One region of the Enterobacter sp. B79-1 genome, then DNA from elsewhere that is predicted to be linked to it. Evidence: predicted binding sites of a transcription regulator. Region 1 holds the regulator's gene; each other region holds the start of a gene.
What was found. The regulator PurR, encoded in region 1, represses purine synthesis genes. The targets are predictions, from matches to a motif close to CANGCAAACGTTTGCNTG.

Region 1 (5,953 bases):
CGGTTCCGGCTGGACGTGGCTGGTCAAAGAAGCGGATGGCAAGCTGGCTATCGTTTCCACCTCTAATGCGGGCACCCCGCTGACTACCAGCGCTAAACCGCTGATGACCGTGGACGTATGGGAACACGCTTACTACATTGATTACCGTAACGCGCGTCCTAACTATCTGGAGCACTTCTGGGCACTGGCTAACTGGGACTTTGTGGCGAAGAACTTCGCCGCGTAAGAGACACGCAGAAGGGTTCGCCCTTCTGCGTTTTTGTTTATTCCGCCGCGCAGGCAGCTTCTGGCTGTTTACGACCGGACATCAGCACTAACAGCAGGCCGAGTGCGGCAATAATTGCGCCCATCACCGGCACAAAACTGTATCCCAGCCCACCGGAAATCACCGCCCCGCCCGCTGCAGCCCCCAGCGCATTACCCAAGTTAAACGCACCGATATTCACGGAAGAAGAGAGACCTGGCGCTTCATGGGCGACACGCATCACCCGCATCTGAAGCGGTGGTACCACGGCAAAGGTGGCAGCACCCCACACGACCATTGCGATCGCCGCACCCCATTCGTTGCGTGCCAGCCACGGGATCGCAATCATGATGACAATCAGCAGGGTTAAAAAGCCTTTCAGCGTACCGCTCACGGAGCGATCGGCCAGTTTTCCGCCCAGATAGTTACCGATAGAGAAGCCCACGCCTATCAGCACCAGCATCGCGGTAATAAAGATCGGCGTCGCGTGGGTAATATCGTGCAGCACCGGTGAAATATAGGTGTAGAGGGTAAACATCGCACCTGCCCCCAGCACCGTGGTCAGCAGCGCGGAAAGCACCTGAGGACGCATCAGCACCGACAGCTCTTTGCGCACGTCAGGACGTTCCCCGGCGCTCCCCTTCGGTAAGGAGAAGAACAGCGCCACCATCGCCACCACGCCCAGCCCTGCTGTCGCCAGGAAAGACATTCGCCAGCCAATGACTTCACCCAGCCAGGTGGCCGCAGGCACACCGCCTATGTTGGCGATCGTCAGCCCCATAAACATGGTCGCCACCGCGCTGGCCTGCTTGTGCTTCGGAACCACGCTTGCCGCAACAACCGAGCCCAGACCGAAAAATGCGCCATGATTCAGGCTGGTCAGAATACGCGACAGCATCAGAGTGGTGTAATCCGGCGCAATCGCGGAGAGCACGTTGCCCAGCGTAAAGATCGCCATCAAAAATATCAGCGCATTGCGACGCGCGCGGTGCGACAGCAGCAGCGTCATCAGCGGGGCCCCGACCATCACGCCGATGGCATAGGCGCTGATTAACATCCCGGCCGCAGGAATAGAGACGTCTACACCGCGTGCGATAACAGGCAGTAACCCCATCGGGGAAAATTCAGTGGTGCCGATCCCAAAGGCGCCAATCGCCAGGGCCAGCAGAGGAAAATTGATTTTCATGAGTCAACTCCGGATGCCGTGTCATCACGCGACACAGAACTAAGAAGTCAAAAGCATGACATCAATCACAAAATTTGAGAAGTTAACATTTTGGCAAAAGATTTTTGCCGGAGAGGTAACAATAGGAAGAAAATGAGGAGGGAGAGGACTCTCCCCCCGCGTAAATCAGTGCAGCGCAGCCGTCAAACCACCGGCAACAATCAATGCCAGCACGATAAAGGTGGTCACCAGCGAAAACTTCAGATCGGAACTCATCAATTTTTCTCCTTTTAATCACCCCACGAAAAGTGAGCTTGCTCATTTTTACACAGTTTACGTCAAAAATCTTCCTGGATTTAAACTGATATCCACTTTAGCTCTTCCCCTTTTCATCAAGATAGGACAAAATTCCACGCTAAATTTATTAGCGTACCGGCCATTGACCCCCTCCTGACGTCCTGTGTCGTTTTCCCGGCGTGTCGCAACTCAAGATTGCGTAATAAGGGTGAGAGAAGGCAAACGTTTACCTTCAAGTTTTTCAGGAGGTTAGGATATGGTCTGGAGTGACATTGAATGGCAACAATAAAAGACGTAGCAAAACGCGCAAACGTTTCCACTACAACCGTATCACATGTAATTAACAAAACCCGCTTCGTCGCGGAAGAGACGCGCAACGCCGTCTGGGCGGCGATCAAGGAGTTACATTACTCCCCAAGTGCGGTTGCGCGCAGCCTGAAGGTGAATCACACCAAGTCGATTGGCTTGCTGGCGACCAGCAGTGAAGCGGCCTATTTTGCCGAAATCATCGAAGCCGTTGAGAAAAACTGCTTCCAGAAAGGCTATACGCTGATTCTGGGCAACGCGTGGAACAGCATTGAGAAGCAGCGCGCCTACCTGTCGATGATGGCGCAAAAGCGCGTCGATGGCCTGCTGGTAATGTGTTCCGAGTACCCAGAGTCCGTACTGTCCATGCTGGAAGAGTACCGCCACATCCCGATGGTGGTGATGGACTGGGGCGAAGCGCGCGCGGACTTCACCGATTCCGTTATCGATAATGCCTTTGAAGGCGGCTATATGGCCGGTCGTTATCTGATCGAACGCGGTCACCGTGAGATTGGCGTGATCCCGGGTCCGCTGGAGCGCAACACCGGTGCGGGCCGTCTGGCCGGGTTTATGAAGGCAATGGAAGAGGCGCTCATCACCGTGCCGGAAAACTGGATTGTCCAGGGCGACTTTGAGCCGGAATCCGGTTACCGCGCAATGCAGCAGATTGTCTCCCAACCGCATCGCCCGACGGCTGTTTTCTGTGGCGGCGATATTATGGCGATGGGCGCACTCTGCGCCGCCGACGAGCTGGGCCTGCGGGTGCCGCAGGATATTTCCGTGATCGGGTATGACAACGTGCGTAACGCGCGCTTCTTCACCCCGGCGCTGACCACCATTCACCAGCCAAAAGACTCGCTGGGCGAAACGGCTTTCAACATGCTGATGGACAGGATCGTCAACAAGCGTGAAGAATCCCAGTCGATTGAAGTTCACCCACGCCTCATCGAGCGCCGCTCCGTGGCGGACGGTCCGTTCCGCGACTATCGCCGTTAATCGCTTACGGAGCCAGTTATGCTGGCTCCCGTAGCCACTCCCGATTCAACGTTTCACTGTCTCCCAGATAATCCAGAAGCCAGGCCATCGCAGGCGATACGTCGTTTTGCTGCCAGGTCAGACAGCAGGCCGCATCCGGGAACGGATTTTCCAGCGTCAGCGCTGTCCACTCTCCGGTATCGATGCGCGGACGCGCGAAGTGAACGGGCACCATCGCCACGCACAGCCCCGCAGAAAGACAGGTTGCCGACGATTCCCAGTCAGGGGCCACCACGCGGCGCTGGTTGTCCAGGAGCCAGGTGATGCGCTTGGGCAGCGAGCGCGAGGTATCTTCCAGCACCAGCGACGGCCAGTTGCGCAGCGTGTCATCGCTGAGAGGGCCTTCCATTGCCGCCAGCGGATGATCGCTGGCGACAACGCAGGTCCAGCTCAGCATCCCCATATCGCGAAATGCATAGCGTCCCCCAACGGGGATCGCCTGCGTTGCACCAATCGCCATCTCCACCCTGCCATCCGCCAGCGCATCCCAGACGCCGTTGAACACCTCCTGGGAGACCCGCAGTTCGACATCAGAAAAGTGACGATAGAAATCCACGATCATTTGCCGGGTCCGTTCCGGCTTAACGATATTATCCACCGCGATGGAGAGATGGCCTCGCCAGCCGTTAGCGATCTGCTGACACTGCTCGCGGGTGATCTGCATTTTTTTGATGACAGAACGCCCTTCCTTCAAAAACCACGCCCCTGCAGGCGTTAATTCCACGTCGCGATGACGCCGCTCGAACAGCGGAACCGCCAGCCACTCTTCCAGCTGACGCACGGTGTAACTGATCGCCGAGGGTACGCGGTGTAACTCCTGCGCGGCACCGGTGAAACTGCCGTTACGGGCAACAGCATCCACCACTTCAAGAGAATAATCTGACCACATGCTCTGCCTGCAAAAAATTTGAATGCACTCAGCAAATATTAGCGTTTCACAAGCCGCTTTGCACTCCCTACACTCTGCGCCAACGTACACCTGCCTCCTCAGGAGAATAAAACAATGCAACCCAGGAAAGGATTTTTAGTCTGGCTCGGCGGCTTAAGCGTGCTGGGCTTTTTAGCGACCGACATGTATCTGCCCGCCTTTGCCGCGATGCAGGAAGATCTGCAAACCCCCGCAGCCGCTATCAGCGCCAGCCTGAGCCTGTTCCTCGCCGGTTTTGCCTTCGCACAACTGCTCTGGGGACCGCTCTCCGACCGCTTTGGTCGTAAACCGGTGCTGCTGCTGGGTCTGGCTATTTTTGCCGTGGGCTGCCTGGGCATGCTGTGGGTACGCGACGCCACTTGGCTGCTGGTACTGCGATTCATTCAGGCCGTTGGCGTCTGTGCTGCAGCGGTCACCTGGCAGGCGCTGGTGACGGATTATTACCCGGCATCACGCACTAACCGAATTTTCGCCACCATTATGCCGCTGGTCGGTCTCTCGCCTGCCCTCGCACCGTTGCTCGGAAGCTGGATCCTGGCCCATTTCGACTGGCAGGCGATCTTCGCCACGCTCTTTGCCATCACGCTGGTATTAATGCTGCCTGCGTTTTTCCTCAAGCCTGCGCATAAAAAAGAGACGCATCCTGACGCGAAGCCGATGACCTTTGCCTCGCTGCTGCGTTCAAAAGCCTATCGCGGCAACGTCCTGATTTACGCGGCCTGTTCCGCCAGTTTCTTCGCGTGGCTGACTGGCTCGCCGTTCATTCTGCACGATATGGGATACAGCCCGGCGGCAATCGGCCTGAGTTATGTTCCGCAGACCATTGCTTTCCTGGTCGGCGGCTACGGCTGTCGTGCAGCGCTGCAGAAGTGGGAAGGCCAGCAGATGCTGCCCTGGCTACTGGTACTGTTCGCGTTAAGCGTTTTCGGCACATGGGCCGTCGGGTTTATTCCGGGTACGGGCCTGACCGAAATTTTGATTCCTTTCTGCGTCATGGCAGTCGCTAACGGTGCTATTTACCCCATCGTGGTGGCGCAGGCGTTACGTCCGTTCCCACAGGCGACGGGACGCGCCGCCGCGCTGCAGAACACGTTACAGCTGGGTCTGTGCTTCCTGGCGAGTCTGGTGGTCTCTGCGTTGATTGTCACGCCGCTCCTGACCACCACCAGCGTGATGCTGGTGACCGTTGCGCTGGCTGCCCTTGGCTACCGTATGCAGTCTTCCGCTCAGCGCGAGCAGAATGCGCGTCAGAAGGTGGAAACGTCGCACGCATAATCGCGCCAGAAATTATGTTAAGACATAGTGATTAGGTTGCTAAGAATTTTCTATTGAATCACCAAATTTTGAGGCCTATACTAAATTTGGTTCGATTAAATACGATAAATATTAAGTGTTAACGGGAGCCGGAGTGCTCCCGTTTTACCATGGAAGGCTTTTCGGCAAGGGTTATCTCCCTTCCTCTGTTCTACGTCGGATATTAGCCTCGCGGGCATTTACCGTGAGATTTCTCACAAACCCAAAAAAGCGTCTACGCTGTTTTAAGGTTCTGATCACAGCAAGGTGATGGAGAAGCTATGAGTTCATCGTGTATAGAAGAAGTCAGCGTTCCGGACGATAACTGGTCCCGGATCGTCAGTGAACTGTTGGGACGTGCGGGCATCACGATTAATGGGTCTTCCCCCGCCGATCCGCAGGTCAAACATCCCGATTTTTTTAAACGCGTCTTGCAGGAGGGATCGTTAGGCCTGGGCGAAAGCTATATGGACGGCTGGTGGGAGTGTGAACGTCTGGACATGTTTTTCTCCAGCGTATTGCGCGCCGGTCTTGAAAATCAGCTCCCTCGCCACTTCAAAGATACGCTGCGTATCGCCTCCGCTCGACTGTTCAATCTGCAAAGTAAAAAGCGGGCATGGATCGTCGGTAAAGAGCACTACGATCTCGGTAATGACCTGTTCAGCCGTATGCTTGATCCCTTAAT
Region 2 (5,953 bases), on a different contig from region 1:
AGGCGATGATCCCCGAAGTTCAGCGCCTGGCTCGCCATATTCATGAACGCTACCCCGAACAGGCGGCAGCGTTAATTGAGCGCTGGATGCCGGAAACCGAACGCTACTCCAACGCCTGATTTCAGGCAAACATCGGCAGCATCAGGTACAGCTTGATCACCAGCGCGTTGACAATATCAATGAAGAACGCCCCGACCATCGGGACCACCAGAAACGCCATGTGCGATGGCCCGAACCGTTCAGTGATCGCCTGCATGTTGGCGATAGCCGTTGGGGTAGCCCCCAGACCAAACCCGCAGTGACCCGCCGCCAGCACCGCCGCATCGTAGTTTTTACCCATCATGCGCCAAGTCACGAACATGGCGTACAGCGCCATAAACAGCGCCTGCACCGCCAGAATCGCCACCATCGGCAGGGCCAGCGAGGCCAGCTCCCACAGCTTGAGGCTCATCAGCGCCATCGCCAGGAACAGCGACAGGCAGACGTTGCCGAGCACCGATACCGCCCGTTCAAACACGCGGTAGAAGCCCATCAGCGCCAGACCGTTGCTCAGGATCACCCCGATAAACAGCACGCAAACAAACGTCGGCAGTTCAAACGCAGAGCCCGCCAGCCATTGCGCAACCACTTTGCCCACGGTCAGGCAGATGGCGATCATCGCGATGGTTTCAATCAGCACCAGCGAGGTAATGCTGCGCCCGACGTCCGGTTTTTCGAACGCGGTCGGGACCAGCTCATCGTCCGGTCTGCCGTTCGGTGTGGTGGAGTGCTTAACCAGATATCGCGCCACCGGACCGCCAATCAGGCCACCCAGCACCAGACCAAAGGTCGCACAGGCCATCGCCACTTCCGTCGCGTTTTCAAAACCGTAGCGCTCGACGAACAATTTACTCCACGCCGCCCCGGTACCGTGACCGCCTGACAGCGTAATCGACCCTGCCAGCAGCCCCATCAGCGGATCCAGCCCCAGCAGCGTTGCCATGCCGATGCCAATGGCGTTTTGCATCAGCAACAGCCCCACCACCACAATCAGGAATACGCCGAGCACTTTACCGCCCGAGCGCAGGCTCGCCAGATTGGCGTTCAGACCGATGGTGGCAAAGAAGGCCAGCATCAGCGGGTCTTTCAGGGACATATCAAAATCGATTTCCCAGCCCATGCTTTTTTTCAGTATCAGCAGGGCCAGCGCCACCAGCAGGCCACCGGCGACAGGTTCAGGAATGGTGTATTTCTTCAGAAGGGAAACGCTATGTACCAGCTTACGGCCAAGCAGTAAGACCAGCGTTGCGGCAACAAGTGTCGACAACGTATCGAGATGAATCATGGAAGGCTCCTGTTTTGCGCGTGTTCCATACACACGCGGCGTTATCCTGGGCCGGTTTGCGCTCGTCATGAGCTCCCGGCGCAAAAAGTGTAATTTTTTTTCCCGATGGGGAGTAGAAAACCTGCGCGCAGCGGCAGAATTTCTTCCCTTTTTTTGCTGGCAATCGTTTGCTTTTACCAGGTGGTCAGATAAAATGCCCGCTTTTCCACCGTGGGATTGCCGCCGATGTCCGTTAACACCATAGAGTCGCCTGATGCGCAACCGATTGCGCAGAAGCAAAATAGCGAACTGATTTACCGCCTTGAAGACCGCCCGCCGCTGCCGCAAACGCTTTTCGCCGCCTGTCAGCATCTTCTGGCGATGTTTGTTGCGGTGATCACCCCGGCGCTGCTGATCTGCCAGGCGCTCGGTTTACCGGCGCAGGACACGCAGCACATTATCAGCATGTCTCTTTTTGCGTCCGGCGTCGCCTCTATTATTCAAATTAAAGCCTGGGGTCCGGTAGGGTCGGGATTATTGTCGATTCAGGGCACCAGCTTTAACTTCGTGGCACCGCTAATCATGGGCGGTACGGCGCTGAAAACCGGTGGGGCGGATGTTCCAACCATGATGGCGGCGCTTTTCGGCACGCTGATGCTGGCCAGCTGCACGGAGATGGTCATCTCCCGCGTTCTGCATCTGGCTCGCCGCGTCATCACCCCGCTGGTTTCCGGCGTGGTCGTAATGATTATCGGCCTGTCGCTGATTCAGGTGGGCCTGACGTCCATCGGTGGCGGTTATGCGGCAATGAGCGACCACACCTTCGGCGCACCGAAAAACCTGCTGCTGGCAGGCGTGGTGTTGGCAATCATCATTCTGCTTAACCGTCAGCGTAACCCTTACCTGCGCGTGGCCTCGCTGGTTATCGCGATGGCGGCCGGTTACCTGATGGCCTGGGCGCTGGATATGCTGCCGCAAAATACCGCACCGACGAATGCCGCGCTGATCACTATCCCAACGCCGCTCTATTACGGACTGGGCATTGACTGGGGCCTGCTGCTGCCGCTGATGCTGGTCTTTATGATCACCTCTCTGGAGACCATCGGCGACATCACCGCTACCTCGGACGTCTCTGAGCAGCCGGTGTCCGGTCCGCTGTACATGAAGCGCCTGAAAGGCGGCGTGCTGGCGAACGGACTGAACTCGTTTGTCTCTGCCGTATTCAACACCTTCCCGAACTCCTGCTTCGGTCAGAACAACGGCGTGATCCAGCTGACCGGCGTGGCCAGCCGCTACGTCGGGTTTGTGGTGGCGCTGATGCTGATCGTCCTCGGCCTGTTCCCGGCGGTAAGCGGCTTTGTGCAGCACATCCCTGAGCCGGTGCTGGGCGGCGCGACGCTGGTGATGTTCGGCACTATCGCGGCCTCCGGCGTGCGTATCGTCTCCCGCGAGCCGCTGAACCGCCGCGCGATCATGATTATCGCCCTGTCGCTGGCGGTCGGTCTGGGCGTTTCTCAGCAGCCGCTGATCCTGCAGTTTGCGCCTGACTGGGTGAAAAACCTGCTCTCTTCCGGCATTGCCGCGGGCGGTATCACCGCTATCGTTCTGAACCTCGTTTTCCCGCCTGAGAAAAATTGATTTCTCTCACGGCAGGCTGTCAAGGCCTGCCGTGACATCTCTTTACACCATTCCCGCCTTGAGCATTGCGCATAAATCGTGCATAACTCCCTTATGTACGTTTTGCGGGATGGAAGACCATGAAATTTATTGGAAAGCTGATCATCTATCTTCTGTTAGCTCTGCTTGTGGTAGCGCTGGCATTCTATATTTTGCTCCAGACCCGCTGGGGCGCGTCGCAGGTCAGCAATTGGGTTACGGTAAATACCGATTACGAACTCAACTTTGACCTGATGGATCACCGCTTTTCATCCCCTTCTCACCTCATTCTGGAAAATGTCACCTTTGGTCGTGACGGCAAACCCGCCACCCTGGTGGCCAAAAAAGTCGATATCGGTTTAAGCAGCCGTCAGGTAACCGATCCGCTGCATATGGACACCATTACCCTGTTCGATGGCACGCTGAACCTCTCTCCGCAAACCGCGCCGCTGCCTTTCCAGGCGGACCGTTTGCAGCTAAACAACATGGCCTTTAACAGCCCGAATACCGAATGGGACCTGAGCGCGCAGAAAGTCACAGGCGGCGTCAGTCCGTGGCAGCCAGAGGCGGGCAACGTGCTGGGCAAAAATGCGCAGATCCAGATGAGCGCAGGCTCGCTCACCCTGAACGGCGTCCCGGCCAGCAACGTCCTGATTCAGGGACAGCTCAACGGTAAAGAGGTGGTGCTGAGCACCATTGGCGCGGATATGGCGCGCGGCTCGCTCACCGGCTCCGCCCTGCGTAACGCTGACGGCAGCTGGATTATCGACAGCATGCGTCTGAATGAGATCCGCCTGCAAAGTGATAAATCGCTGATGGATTTCTTTGCTCCCATCACCACGCTCCCTTCCCTGCAGATTGGTCGGCTGGAGGTGACCGACGCACGCCTGCAGGGGCCGGACTGGGCGGTGACCGATCTCGATTTAAGCCTGCGCAACCTGACGCTCAGCAAAGGCGACTGGCAGAGCCAGGAAGGGCGTTTGTCTATGAACGCGAGCGAGTTTATCTACGGCTCGCTACATCTGTTCGACCCGATCCTGAACGCGGAATTCTCCCCGCAGGGTATCGCGCTGCGCCAGTTCACCTCTCGCTGGGAAGGCGGGATGGTACGCACCTCCGGCAACTGGCTGCGCGACGGCAAAGCGCTGGTGCTGGATGATGCCGCCATCGCCGGGCTGGAATACACCCTGCCTGAAAACTGGAAAACGCTGTGGATGGATCCCCTGCCGGAATGGCTGAACAGCGTGACGCTAAAAAAATTCGGCCTGAGCCGCAACCTGGTGATCGACATCGATCCCGCCTTCCCGTGGCAGATCACCTCTCTGGACGGCTATGGCGCAAACCTGCAGCTGGCGAAAGATCGCCAGTGGGGCGTCTGGGGCGGCAGCGCAACATTGAACGGTGCGGCCGCGACCTTTAACCGCGTGGACGTGCGCCGTCCGTCGCTCGCGCTGAATGCGAACGCCGCCACGGTGAACATTACCGACCTGAGCGCCTTTACCGAGAAAGGTATTCTTGAAGCCACGGCAACGGTTTCACAGCTTCCACAGCGGCAGACCACGGTGAGCCTGAACGGGCGCGGCGTGCCGCTCAACGTGCTGCAGCAGTGGGGCTGGCCTGCGCTGCCGATTACGGGTGACGGCAATATTCAGCTCACCGCCAGCGGTAGCGTGCAGGCAAATGCCCCGCTGAAGCCGACGGTGAATGCGAAGCTGAGCGCGGTAAATATGGATAAACAGCAGGTGCAGCAGACGATGACGAGCGGTATGGTTTCAACACCGGTGCAATAAACAAGCCGGGTGGCGGCTTCGCCTTACCCGGCCTACGAGGTTTTGGTTCCCTCTCCCCGTGGGAGAGGGTCAGGGTGAGGGCATCAGAGCGCACAATTATCGTAGGCCCGGTAAGCGAAGCGCCACCGGGCATTTTTTACAGCTCAGAGGTGAACCACCACCTCATCCCCCTCTGCTTTCACCACTACACCCCACTCGCTGCCAGCATGTGTACCACCTTTCACGCCGCTCACCTTCTGTACATTGCGCAAGCACACTGACCAGTTTTGCGCGTCTCCCTCGCCGGTAAAGGTCACGATGTCGCCCTGACGTGACGCCTTCAGCGTAAACGCCACGGAGCCGTCCGCCGCGGGCACTTCGCTCACCGCCGTTGCGCCGTCGTCCAGGTTAAACAGCTGGAAGGCCGTCCCCGCGTTCCACGCGTAGTCCGGCTTCTGGTTATTGTTACCCAGCGCCAACAGCGTGTTATCGCGCACGTAGACCGGCAGACTCATGAAATCGTGCTGCTGCTTATGCCAGCGGCTGCCCTGAATTTCGTCGTTGTGCCACAGGTGCGTCCAGCGACCTTCCGGCAGGTAGAACTGCACGTCGCCCGCCTCGGAGAACACCGGCGCAACCATCACCGAATCCCCCAGCATGTACTGGCGGTCGAGATAATCGCATGCCGGATCGTCCGGGAACTCCAGCATCATCGCCCGCAGCATCGGCGTGCCGAACTCGCGGGCCAGCGCCGCCTGACGATACAGATACGGCATCAGCTGACACTTCAGCTGCGTGAAGTGGCGCACCACGTCGCAGGACTCGTCATCGTACGCCCACGGCACGCGGTAGGATTTGCTACCGTGAAGGCGGCTGTGGCTGGAGAACAGCCCGAACGCGCACCAGCGTTTGTAGACGTGCGCCGGGGCGGTGTTTTCGAATCCGCCGATATCGTGGCTCCAGAACCCGAAGCCGGACAGGCCAATCGACAGCCCCCCACGCAGGCTTTCAGCCATCGATTCGTAGTTGGCGTAGCAGTCGCCGCCCCAGTGTACCGGGAACTGCTGCGCCCCCACGGACGCGGAGCGGGCAAACAGCACCGCCTCTTCTTCCCCCACCGTCTCTTTCAGCACGTTCCACACCAGCTCGTTATAGATGTAGGCGTAGTGGTTGTGCATCTTCTGCGGTTCGGACCCGTCGAACCACTGCACGTCCGTCGGGATAC
Region 3 (5,953 bases), on a different contig from region 1:
TGACCGGCGAAGCGGGTGAAGCGATCGACGATCTGCGTAATATTGCACAGCTCGGCTACGATGAGGACGAAGACCAGGAAGAGCTGGAAATGTCACTCGAAGAGATCATCGAATACGTGCGCGTGGCGGCGCTGCTGTGCCACGACACCTTTACGCGTTCACAGCCGACCGCGCCGGAAGTCCGCAAGCCAACCTTACATTAAGAAAAATAACGCACAGGAGGGTGTCATGGTTATCTCGAATCAAGAGTATTTGCGCCGTCGTCAGGCGCTGTTAGCCAGCATGCAGCCAGGAAGCGCTGCCCTGATTTTTGCCGCGCCCGAAGTGACGCGCAGTGCCGACAGCGAATACCCCTATCGCCAGAACAGCGATTTTTGGTACTTCACCGGGTTTAACGAGCCGGAAGCGGTACTGGTGCTGATCAAGAGCAATGACACCCACAACCACAGCGTGATTTTTAACCGCGTGCGCGATCTGACGGCCGAAATATGGTTTGGCCGCCGCTTAGGGCAAGAGGCCGCCCCGGCGAAGCTGGGCGTTGACCGCGCGCTGGCCTTTAGCGAAATCAACCAGCAGCTTTACCAACTGCTCAACGGCCTGGACGTGCTGTATCACGCCCAGGGCGAATATGCGTATGCGGATGAGATTGTCTTCACCGCGCTGGATAAGCTGCGTAAAGGTTCGCGGCAGAACCTGTCAGCCCCCGCCACGCTCACGGACTGGCGCCCGGTCGTGCATGAGATGCGTCTGTTTAAGTCTGAGGAAGAGCTCAACGTACTGCGCCGCGCGGGCGAAATCAGCGCCCTGGCCCACACTCGCGCCATGGAAAAGTGCCGTCCCGGCATGTTCGAATACCAGCTTGAGGGCGAAATTCACCACGAATTTAACCGCCACGGCGCGCGCTTCCCGTCCTACAACACCATCGTTGGCGGCGGGGAAAACGGCTGCATTCTGCACTACACCGAGAACGAAAGCGCGCTGCGCGACGGCGATCTGGTGCTGATTGACGCCGGGTGTGAGTATCTGGGCTACGCAGGCGACATCACCCGAACCTTCCCGGTGAACGGTAAATTCTCGCCTGCTCAGCGCGAAATTTACGACATCGTGCTCGAATCCCTGGAAACGGCGCTCAGGTTATATCGTCCGGGAACCTCCATTCAGGATGTCACCGGTGAAGTGGTGCGGATCATGATTACGGGTCTGGTGAAACTCGGCATTCTGAAGGGCGACGTCGATACCCTGATTACCGAGAATGCTCACCGTCCGTACTTTATGCACGGCCTGAGCCACTGGCTGGGTCTGGATGTACATGACGTGGGCGCATACGGTCCTGAACGTTCACGCGTGCTGGAGCCAGGCATGGTGTTAACCGTTGAGCCGGGGCTGTACATCGCGCCGGATGCTGACGTGCCGGAACAATACCGCGGGATCGGCATTCGAATCGAAGACGACATCGTGATCACCGAAAACGGCAATGAAAACCTGACCGCAGCCGTCGTGAAGAACGCCGATGATATTGAGGCGCTGATGGCAGCGGCACGCGCATGAGCGTGATCATCGTGGGCGGTGGGATGACCGGCGCCACGCTGGCGTTAGCCATTTCGCATTTGACGAAGGGCCAGCTCCCGGTACATCTGGTTGAAGCCGTCGCGCCGCAGGCAAAGAATCATCCGGGTTTTGATTCTCGCGCCATTGCCCTGGCGCAGGGTACCTGCCAGCAGCTATCCCGCATTGGCATCTGGCAGGCGATCGCCGATTGCGCCACGGCAATTAACACCGTGCACGTGAGCGATCGCGGGCATGCCGGTTTTGTGACGCTGGATGCCCATGATTACCGTATTGACGCGCTGGGTCAGGTTGTTGAACTCCACGACGTTGGCCTGCGTCTGTTCCGTTTGTTACAGGATGCGCCTGGCGTCACGCTACACTGTCCGGCGCGCGTCGCCAGTTTTAGCCGCAGCGAAGACGCGGTGAGCGTAGCGCTCGATAATGGCACCGTTCTCGACGGCCAGCTTCTGGTGGCGGCGGACGGCTCGCGTTCGGCGCTCGGCACGCAGTGCGGCGTAGAGTGGCGGCAGCAGCCTTACGGGCAGGTCGCGGTCATTGCGAACGTCGCGACCGCAGCAGAACACAACGGCCGGGCGTTTGAGCGCTTCACGCAGCACGGCCCGCTGGCGATGCTGCCGATGTCGGATGGGCGCTGTTCGCTTGTCTGGTGTCATCCGCAGGATAAAGCTGAAGAGGTTCAGGCCTGGTCCGACGAACGTTTTTGTACCGAGCTGCAGAAAGCCTTCGGCTGGCGACTCGGGCGTATTACCCATGCGGGGAAACGTGCGGTCTATCCGCTGTCGTTAACCACCGCATCACAGTCTGTATCTCACCGCGTGGCGCTGGTCGGCAACGCCGCGCAGACATTACATCCGATTGCCGGACAAGGATTTAACCTTGGGCTGCGTGATGTCATGAGCCTGGCGGAATCGCTGGCGCTTGCATGGGGCGAGCAAAAAGATTGTGGCGCTTATTCGGTGCTTAGCCATTACCAGAAGCGACGCCAGGCCGATAAAGAGGCGACAATCGGCGTTACCGATGGGTTAGTCCATCTCTTTGCCAATCGCTGGGCACCGCTGGTTGCGGGTCGCAACCTCGGGCTGATGGCGATGGAACTGTTCATTCCGGCACGTGACGTGCTGGCGCAGCGGACCCTGGGTTGGGTCGCGCGTTAAGGAGTTATCACCATGCAAAATGTTGATGTCGCCATTGTTGGCGGCGGTATGGTCGGGCTGGCGCTGGCCTGCGGTTTACAGGGCAGCGGCCTTCGCGTGGCCGTGCTGGAGCAAAAAGCGCCGCAGCCCGTCGCGCAGGATGCCCCGCCGGAACTCCGCGTCTCGGCGATCAATGCCGCCAGCGAGAAATTGCTGACGCACCTTGGCGTCTGGGCAGATATTGTGGCGCAGCGCGCCAGCTGCTATCACGGCATGGAAGTGTGGGATAAAGACAGCTTTGGTCATATTGCCTTTGATGATGAAAGCATGGGCTATAGCCATCTGGGTCATATCATCGAAAACGCGGTGATCCACCACGCGCTGTGGCAGAAAGCGCAGCAGTGCAGCGACGTGACGCTGGTTGCGCCCGCGCAGATCCAGCAGGTGGCATGGGGTGAAAACGAGGCGTTTATCACCCTACAAAGCGGCGACATGCTGACCGCGCGTCTGGTGGTCGGTGCCGACGGTGCGAACTCCTGGCTGCGCAACAAAGCCGATATCCCGCTGACCTTCTGGGATTACCGCCATCATGCGATGGTGGCAACGATCCGCACCGAAGAGCCGCACGGCGGCGTGGCGCGGCAGATTTTCCACAACGACGGCATTCTGGCGTTCCTGCCGCTGAGCGATCCGCACCTGTGCTCTATCGTCTGGTCACTGGTGCCGGAAAAAGCGCAGCTGATGCAGGAGGCGACGCCGGATGCCTTTAACCAGGCGCTGTGCATGGCGTTTGATAACCGCCTTGGCTTGTGCACGCTCGAAAGCGAGCGTCAGGTGTTCCCGTTAACCGGCCGCTACGCGCGTCAGTTTGCGGCGCACCGTCTGGCGCTGGTGGGCGATGCGGCCCATACCATTCATCCGCTGGCCGGACAGGGCGTTAATCTTGGCTTTATGGACGCGGCGGAGTTGGTAGAAGAACTGCGTCGCCTGCATCGCGAAGGGAAAGATATCGGTCAGCATCTCTACCTGCGTCGCTACGAGCGCAGCCGCAAGCACAGCGCGGCGATGATGTTGGCAGGCATGCAGGGTTTCCGCGAGCTGTTTGCCGGGGCAAATCCGGCGAAAAAACTGCTGCGCGATATCGGTCTTAAACTGGCCGATACGCTTCCTGGCGTCAAACCTCAACTTCTCCGTCAGGCGATGGGTCTTAACGATCTCCCTGACTGGCTGCGCTAACTTAGATCCCCATCACACTTTATTTTCCCGGCCTCTGCGCCGGGGAAATTCCCTCGTTTGAAATAATCTAATTCCACCTCATTTTTCGCATTAGATTAACTAATGTCGCGTTTTTTCCGGTGCGGAAATTCGGCCCGTTTTTCCGCATGAAATATCACCATGTGCTAAATCCTGTTAGATCATTGTTAATTTTGTGCGGGGTTAATCGCATTTTTCCAGTGAATAACTCTGTAGGCTTTTCAGCGTTTTTTGGTCATAAGCTAATGTGATGGCCCGTTTTACCTTATGGTTAACCGCCGGTTTCGGTGGTAAGTTCAGGTAAAAGAGAACGTTTGCGTCGGCATTCGGGAACGAGGCCGATACCGGGTTTCACGGTGAATTTTTCAACGAGGACAAGATGGCTCAACAGACTCCTTTGTACGAACAACACGTGTTATGCGGCGCCCGCATGGTGGACTTCCACGGCTGGATGATGCCGCTGCACTACGGCTCGCAGATTGATGAGCACCACGCGGTGCGCACCGATGCCGGTATGTTCGACGTGTCACACATGACGATTGTCGATCTGCGCGGTAGCCGCACCCGGGAGTTCTTGCGTTATCTGCTGGCAAACGACGTCGCTAAACTGAAGACGCCGGGCAAAGCGCTCTACAGCGGCATGCTGAATGCCTCGGGCGGCGTGATTGATGACCTTATCGTCTATTACTTCACTGAAGATTTCTTCCGCCTCGTTGTAAACTCCGCCACCCGCGAAAAAGACCTCTCCTGGATCACCCAACACGCCGAACCTTATGCCATCGATATCACCGTCCGTGACGATCTGTCGCTGATCGCCGTGCAGGGGCCGAACGCGCAGGCGAAAGCCGCGTCTCTGTTTACCGACGAGCAGCGCAAAGCAACCGAAGGCATGAAGCCGTTCTTCGGCGTGCAGGCGGGTGATTTGTTTATCGCCACCACCGGCTACACCGGTGAAGCGGGCTACGAAATTGCGATGCCAAACGAGAAGGCCGCTGATTTCTGGCGCGCGCTGGTGGAAGCGGGCGTGAAGCCTGCGGGTCTGGGCGCGCGCGATACGCTGCGTCTGGAAGCGGGGATGAACCTCTACGGTCAGGAGATGGACGAAGGCGTCTCTCCGCTGGCCGCCAACATGGGCTGGACCATCGCATGGGAACCGGCTGACCGCGACTTTATTGGCCGTGAAGCGCTGGAGATGCAGCGCGAGAAGGGCACTGAACAGCTGGTGGGTCTGGTGATGACCGAGAAGGGCGTGCTGCGCGGCGAACTGCCGGTGCGCTTCACCGATGCCGACGGCAATCATCGCGAAGGCGTGATCACCAGCGGTACCTTCTCCCCAACGCTGGGCTACAGTATTGCACTGGCACGCGTGCCGGCGGGTATTGGCGAAACGGCGGTGGTGCAAATCCGCAACCGCGAAATGCCGGTCAACGTAACCAAACCGATTTTTGTTCGCGCCGGTAAGCCGGTCGCCTAATCATTTTTATCAGGAGAACTTCAATGAGCAATGTGCCAGCAGAACTGAAATACAGCAAAGAACACGAGTGGCTGCGCAAAGAGGCGGACGGCACTTACACCGTAGGGATCACCGAGCACGCGCAAGAGCTGCTGGGCGACATGGTGTTTGTTGACCTGCCTGACGTGGGCACGACCGTTAGCGCGGGCGACGACTGCGCCGTAGCGGAGTCCGTAAAAGCGGCATCTGACATCTACGCCCCTGTGAGCGGCGAAATCGTTGCCGTCAACGACGCGCTGAGCGATTCGCCAGAGCTGGTGAACAGCGAGCCGTATGAAGGCGGCTGGATCTTCAAGATCAAAGCCAGCGACGAATCTCAGGTTGCCGCGCTGCTGGATGCGACCGCATACGAAGCCCTGTTAGAAGACGAGTAATCAGTAATCCCCCTCTCCCTTTGGGAGAGGACAGGGGTGAGGGTGCCAATCTTCCCCTCACCCTAACCCTCTCCCAAAGGGAGAGGGAACTTAAATTCACTGCACGTTTC
Region 4 (5,953 bases), 360 kb from region 1:
GCTATCTGGCAGAGAAACACTTCAAAGCACCGGTTGTCGTGAAAAACTACCCGAAAGACATTAAGGCCTTCTATATGCGCCTTAACGAAGACGGTAAAACCGTTGCCGCAATGGATGTCCTGGCACCTGGCATCGGAGAAATCATCGGGGGTTCTCAGCGTGAAGAGCGTCTGGACGTCCTGGATGCCCGTATGGAAGAGATGGGTCTCAACCCGGCTGACTACAGCTGGTATCGCGATCTGCGTCGTTACGGTACTGTTCCGCATTCAGGCTTCGGCCTGGGCTTCGAGCGTCTGATTGCCTACGTAACCGGTGTTCAGAACGTCCGTGATGTGATTCCGTTCCCACGTACGCCGCGTAACGCAAGCTTCTAACCCGCCTCAATGATAATGGCCAGCACATGCTGGCCATTATTTTATTCTGCAATGTCAGTTTATGTCAGCGCAAAGTCAGCCTCTTTAAAAGACAACCCCGTCAAAAGCACTAGCTGTTACGTTTTGTTTCCATGGAATATCTGTGAATAAAAAATATCCCGCATTCTTATTGTGCTTATTTAATTCTCAAGCAATAGCATATTTTTTATTCAATTTCACAGCCATCCAGAAGGCCTTTCGCGGTCATAAGAAAAGATGAGCCGTTTAACCGCTGTTTATATGAATTGCCTTTAGCCAAATTAAACATAAGCAATTCATATATATAGGAATGAAACCGCCGATTAATTAACCAAGTCTCTCTGAAATTTGAGATGGTTCACAAAGTTCCCAAAAATACATATCTAGTTACACATTATTTCTTTTTGTTACCTAATCTTGAGAATTGTAGCACTTTCAGGCTAGCGAAACGGTTCTATGAATGGAAAGATGCCTGTCAGATACATAAAGACACCTAACTCTCATCAATAGTTCCGGAAATATTTATTGACAGAATTTATTGACGGCAGTGGCGAGTGTCATAAAAAAACCAATGAGGGTAATAAATAATGATGAAGCGCAATATCCTGGCAGTGGTTATCCCTGCCCTGCTGGTAGCCGGTGCAGCAAACGCTGCAGAAATCTATAACAAAGACGGCAACAAATTAGATCTTTACGGGAAAGCTGTTGGTCTGCATTACTTCTCTGATAATGACGGCAACGATGGCGACAAAACTTACGCGCGTCTGGGCTTCAAAGGCGAAACTCAGATCAACGATCAGCTGGCTGGTTACGGTCAGTGGGAATACAACTTCCAGGGTAACAACTCTGAAGGCTCCGATGCACAGTCCGGTAACAAAACCCGTCTGGCATTCGCAGGTCTGAAATTCGGTGACGCAGGCTCCTTCGACTACGGTCGTAACTATGGCCTGGTTTATGATGCAATCGGCATCACCGATATGCTGCCAGAGTTCGGCGGCGACACCGGCGTGAGCGACAACTTCTTCTCTGGCCGTACTGGTGGTCTGGCGACTTACCGTAACAGCGGCTTCTTCGGCCTGGTTGACGGTCTGAACTTTGGCGTTCAGTACCTGGGCAAAAACGAGCGTACCGATGCGTCACGTTCCAACGGCGACGGCTGGGCAACTTCTGTTAGCTACGATTTCGACGGTTTCGGTGTTGTAGGTGCATACGGCGCAGCTGACCGTACCAATGCCCAGCAGAATCTGCAGTGGGGCAAAGGCGATAAAGCTGAGCAGTGGGCTACCGGTCTGAAATACGACGCGAACAACATTTACCTGGCAGCGCTGTACGGTGAAATGCGCAACGCGGCTCGCCTGGACAACGGCTTCGCTAACAAAACTCAGGACTTCTCTGTTGTTGCTCAGTACCAGTTCGACTTCGGCCTGCGTCCATCCATCGCTTACTACAAATCTAAAGCGAAAGACGTAGAAGGCGTGGGTGATGAAGATTACATCAACTACATCGACATCGGTGCGACTTACTACTTCAACAAAAACATGTCCACCTATGTTGACTACCAGATCAACCAGCTGAAAGACGACAACAAGCTGGGCATCAACAACGATGATACCGTTGCTGTAGGTCTGGTTTACCAGTTCTAATCAGTACACCACGTTGTTATATGCTTAATGAACAGGGCTTCGGCCCTGTTTTTTTATGCCCGACAGAAAATAATGGCGACTTTTGAAAAGCCGCACGCTTTTCGTCGCAAACGGTTGGCATTTTGTAAATCTACCGTTAACCTGATAGCGGATTTCACTTCTGTAATCACAATGGAACTTCGTCATGTTTGAGAACATTACCGCCGCTCCTGCCGACCCTATTCTGGGCCTGGCCGATCTGTTTCGTGCCGACGACCGCCCTGGCAAAATCAACCTGGGTATTGGTGTATATAAAGATGAAACCGGCAAAACCCCGGTCCTGACCAGCGTTAAAAAAGCTGAACAGTATCTGCTGGAAAACGAAACCACCAAAAACTACCTCGGTATTGATGGTATCCCTGAATTTGGTCGCTGCACTCAGGAACTGCTGTTCGGTAAAGGCAGCGAAATTGTGAGCAGCAAACGCGCTCGCACAGCACAAACCCCTGGCGGTACCGGCGCGCTGCGCGTTGCGGCGGATTTCCTGGCGAAAAACACCTCTGTTAAGCGCGTATGGGTGAGCAACCCAAGCTGGCCAAACCACAAGAGCGTCTTTAACTCTGCGGGTCTGGAAGTGCGTGAATATGCTTACTACGACGCGGCAAACCACTCTCTCGACTTTGACGGCCTGCTGGCGAGCCTGAGCGAAGCGCAGGCGGGTGACGTAGTGCTGTTCCACGGCTGCTGCCACAACCCAACCGGTATCGACCCGACGCTGGAGCAGTGGGAACACCTGGCGAAGCTGTCCGTGGAGAAAGGCTGGCTGCCGCTGTTTGACTTCGCCTATCAGGGCTTTGCCCGTGGTCTGGAAGAGGATGCCGAAGGCCTGCGCGCGTTCGCCGCAGTGCATCAGGAACTGATCGTAGCAAGTTCCTATTCCAAGAACTTCGGCCTGTACAATGAGCGCGTAGGTGCCTGTACGCTGGTCGCGGCAAACGAAGAGACTGTCGATCGTGCGTTCAGCCAGATGAAATCGGTTATCCGCGCGAACTACTCTAACCCACCGGCACACGGTGCGTCTGTTGTTGCCACTATCCTGAGCAACGATGCGCTGCGCGCTATCTGGGAACAAGAGCTGAACGATATGCGCCAGCGCATTCAGCGCATGCGCCTGCTGTTCGTGAACACGCTGGCTGAGAAAGGCGCTGACCGCGACTTCAGCTTTATCATCAAACAGAACGGCATGTTCTCTTTCAGCGGCCTGACCAAAGAGCAGGTTCTGCGTTTGCGTGAAGAGTTTGGCGTGTACGCCGTAGCGTCTGGCCGCGTGAACGTTGCAGGCATGACGCCTGACAACATGGCGCCACTGTGCGAAGCGATTGTCGCCGTACTGTAAGTTGCGCCCATAAAAAAGCCTGCATTATGCAGGCTTTTTTTATTCGGGTTACCAGACAGGCATTTCATCCTGAAGGAACGGGTTGTGGAGCCGTTCATAGCCCAGCGTCGACATCGGACCGTGTCCTGCGATAAACGTTACGTCATCACCCAGCGGCAATAACTTTTGTTTAATCGACTGAATCAACTGACCGTGATCGCCGCGCGGGAAATCGCTGCGTCCTACGCCACCTTTGAAAATAACATCGCCAGAAATCAGCAGACGTGACTGGTCATCAAAGAATACGATATGGCCTGGCGTATGCCCAGGACAATGCAACACCTGTAAAGTCACATTCCCTACGGTAACGCGATCTCCTTCGTTTAACCAACGATCGGGCGTCAATGGTAGACACTCATCAAGGCCAAACATGCGGCTTTGGGCGGGTAACCCCTGCAGCCAGAACTCATCTTCTTTTTCCGGGCCGATCACCGGCACACCGTAGTGTTCAGCCAGTTCAGCCGCAGCACCCACATGGTCAAGATGACCATGAGTGAGCAAAATCTGCATCAGCGTAACGCCGCTTGCTGCGACTTCCTGCTTGATTTTCTCAGCGTCACCGCCGGGATCGACAAGCGCGGCCAGTTTAGTTTGCTCGCACCAGATCAATGAACAGTTCTGGGAGAACGCGGTAACCGGAATAATACGATAGTTCATACTGCTCCTGTGTTTCGTTATTACCAGTGCCGAACCGGCCCGGTATCAATATGCACAAAGTTGCTACGTGGGTAGTATCCTACACCACCTGCGCGCATAGATAACGCGGCTTTGCGAATATTGGCTAACGAAACGCCTTCAATGTGGAAATCCATTGCCTGCCCTTTGGTGTGATAGCTTTTTTTCGCTACCCCACGGCTGTGGGCGCGCAGTTCATTGTTGGTATCGAGCGAACGGTATCCTGAAATGAGCTGCACCGGCTTGCTGGTTCCCAGCAGGCCCTGAAGGCGGAAAATCTGATCAAACAGTCCTGGATCGATGGCTTTTATTTTATTCGCGCGGAAATCACGGAAAAAATGGTTAAGTCTTGCTAATTCATCCTGAATATAGCCTCTGCCATCGAAAAACTCCGCTTTAAGCGACTCACCGGTATGAAGATTGTTGAGCGTTAAAATACGCGGACGTGGTGTCGAGAGGGTGGCAAATGCTGGCGTCGGAAGGATGGCCGCAGCGCCGAGCGCAACACCACCTAACGCCAGCAATTTGCGGCGATTAGCGTCAAATTTGTCCATGATAATCAGGTCTACAGGTCAATGAAATCGTAAATATGCTTAGCGCACGAAGGGCACCTTAACCGTCAAAACAGCTTACGTCAAGGCGCCCAACCCCAGTGAATACGCGGCTTACAGCCAGATCGCCCCGTATTCACCATAACTTACGACAATCAATTTGCCCGAACTACTTCATTTACCTGATTAATTGTTCAGCTTTTGGCAAAATTTGTGCGCCGGATCGCGCAGTGAGATCATAATTGTAAATATCTGTACGGTACTGGGTGCGCCCGTCCTCGCCGACAAACGCCGTCAGATAGTAAAGATTGACCGGAATATTGTGTCGGATATTAACGTAACGGGTATCACCTTGTTTCAACGCATCTGAAATCCGCGTATCGTTCCATCCCGCATCCTGCAGCAGCATATTTGCCAGCTCGGAGGCCTTATTCACACGGACGCAACCCGAACTGAGCGCGCGCGTATCCTTCTGGAACAGGTTGTGGTTCGGCGTATCATGCAGATAGATTGCATCTGAACTTGGCATGTTGAATTTATAGCGCCCCAGCGAGTTATGGGCGCCTGGAGCCTGCTGGAAGCGGAACGGTAAATTTGACGCCGTTATCGTTGACCAGTCGACCATCCAGGGATCTATCGCCTCTTTACTGTTCCATCCGCGCATCACGGTATACCCATGGCGCTCCAGATACCCGGGATCGTTCCAGACCTTAGGCAGGATATCCTTACGAGCCAGCGTCGGCGGGACGTTCCACGGCGGGTTAACCACCACGTTATTCAGCGCGCTGCTCATCATTGGCGTTTTACGATCGGGACGCCCGACAATCACACGCGAAGCCAGCACTTCACTCCCGTTCTGGTAATAGACCAGCGAATACGCCGGTATATTCACCATGATGCCGGTCGACAGCGTGCCTGGCAGCAAGCGCAAACGCTGGATATTCAGCGCCAGTACGCCCGCCCGTTGTGCCGGAGAAACATTCAGCCAGTCGCGCGTTGACGGACCAATTACGCCATCGGCACCCAGCCCCTGAATAGCCTGGAACTGCTTAACTGCTGCAACCAGCTCGCGATCATACGCGGCTGGCTTCGAGCTTAGCGGAGCTGCGCTGGTCTCTTTTACCGGTGCCGACGGGCTCACGGCCACGCTTTGACCGTCATCGCCAGGAAGCGCAATCTTTGGCCCATTATCCAGAATGCCGGAACGTTTGAGAATTTCGCGCAGTGCGGGAACATCACTGCTCCACTGCCCCGGACGCAGCGTGGCGGTCGCTCGCA

Region 2: a site for PurR is predicted at 1,481-1,498, ahead of AC2T6E_RS17085 (nucleobase:cation symporter-2 family protein). Genes of this name have one in related genera too.
Region 3: a site for PurR is predicted at 4,260-4,277, ahead of gcvT (glycine cleavage system aminomethyltransferase GcvT). Genes of this name have one in related genera too.
Region 4: a site for PurR is predicted at 2,139-2,156, ahead of AC2T6E_RS05535 (amino acid aminotransferase). Genes of this name have one in related genera too.

What each region holds. Positions count from the first base shown of each region.
Region 1 is NZ_JBYAZJ010000001.1:770,006-775,958, forward strand. Features, by position in the region: gene sodB (superoxide dismutase [Fe]) at 1-226, shown strand, start outside; gene AC2T6E_RS03690 (MFS transporter) at 264-1,430, opposite strand; gene cydH (cytochrome bd-I oxidase subunit CydH) at 1,596-1,685, opposite strand; gene purR (HTH-type transcriptional repressor PurR) at 1,983-3,008, shown strand; gene punR (DNA-binding transcriptional activator PunR) at 3,025-3,936, opposite strand; gene punC (purine nucleoside transporter PunC) at 4,051-5,250, shown strand; gene cfa (cyclopropane fatty acyl phospholipid synthase) at 5,550-5,953, shown strand, end outside.
Region 2 is NZ_JBYAZJ010000006.1:128,561-134,513, forward strand. Features, by position in the region: gene recG (ATP-dependent DNA helicase RecG) at 1-119, shown strand, start outside; gene gltS (sodium/glutamate symporter) at 122-1,324, opposite strand; gene AC2T6E_RS17085 (nucleobase:cation symporter-2 family protein) at 1,550-2,941, shown strand; gene AC2T6E_RS17090 (AsmA family protein) at 3,061-4,749, shown strand; gene yicI (alpha-xylosidase) at 4,893-5,953, opposite strand, start outside.
Region 3 is NZ_JBYAZJ010000005.1:321,248-327,200, reverse strand. Features, by position in the region: gene AC2T6E_RS16345 (YecA/YgfB family protein) at 1-203, shown strand, start outside; gene pepP (Xaa-Pro aminopeptidase) at 235-1,548, shown strand; gene ubiH (2-octaprenyl-6-methoxyphenyl hydroxylase) at 1,545-2,723, shown strand; gene ubiI (FAD-dependent 2-octaprenylphenol hydroxylase) at 2,736-3,938, shown strand; gene gcvT (glycine cleavage system aminomethyltransferase GcvT) at 4,336-5,430, shown strand; gene gcvH (glycine cleavage system protein GcvH) at 5,454-5,843, shown strand.
Region 4 is NZ_JBYAZJ010000001.1:1,126,990-1,132,942, forward strand. Features, by position in the region: gene asnS (asparagine--tRNA ligase) at 1-374, shown strand, start outside; gene ompF (porin OmpF) at 980-2,035, shown strand; gene AC2T6E_RS05535 (amino acid aminotransferase) at 2,220-3,410, shown strand; gene AC2T6E_RS05540 (MBL fold metallo-hydrolase) at 3,459-4,106, opposite strand; gene mepK (peptidoglycan L,D-endopeptidase MepK) at 4,127-4,678, opposite strand; gene ldtD (L,D-transpeptidase) at 4,854-5,953, opposite strand, start outside.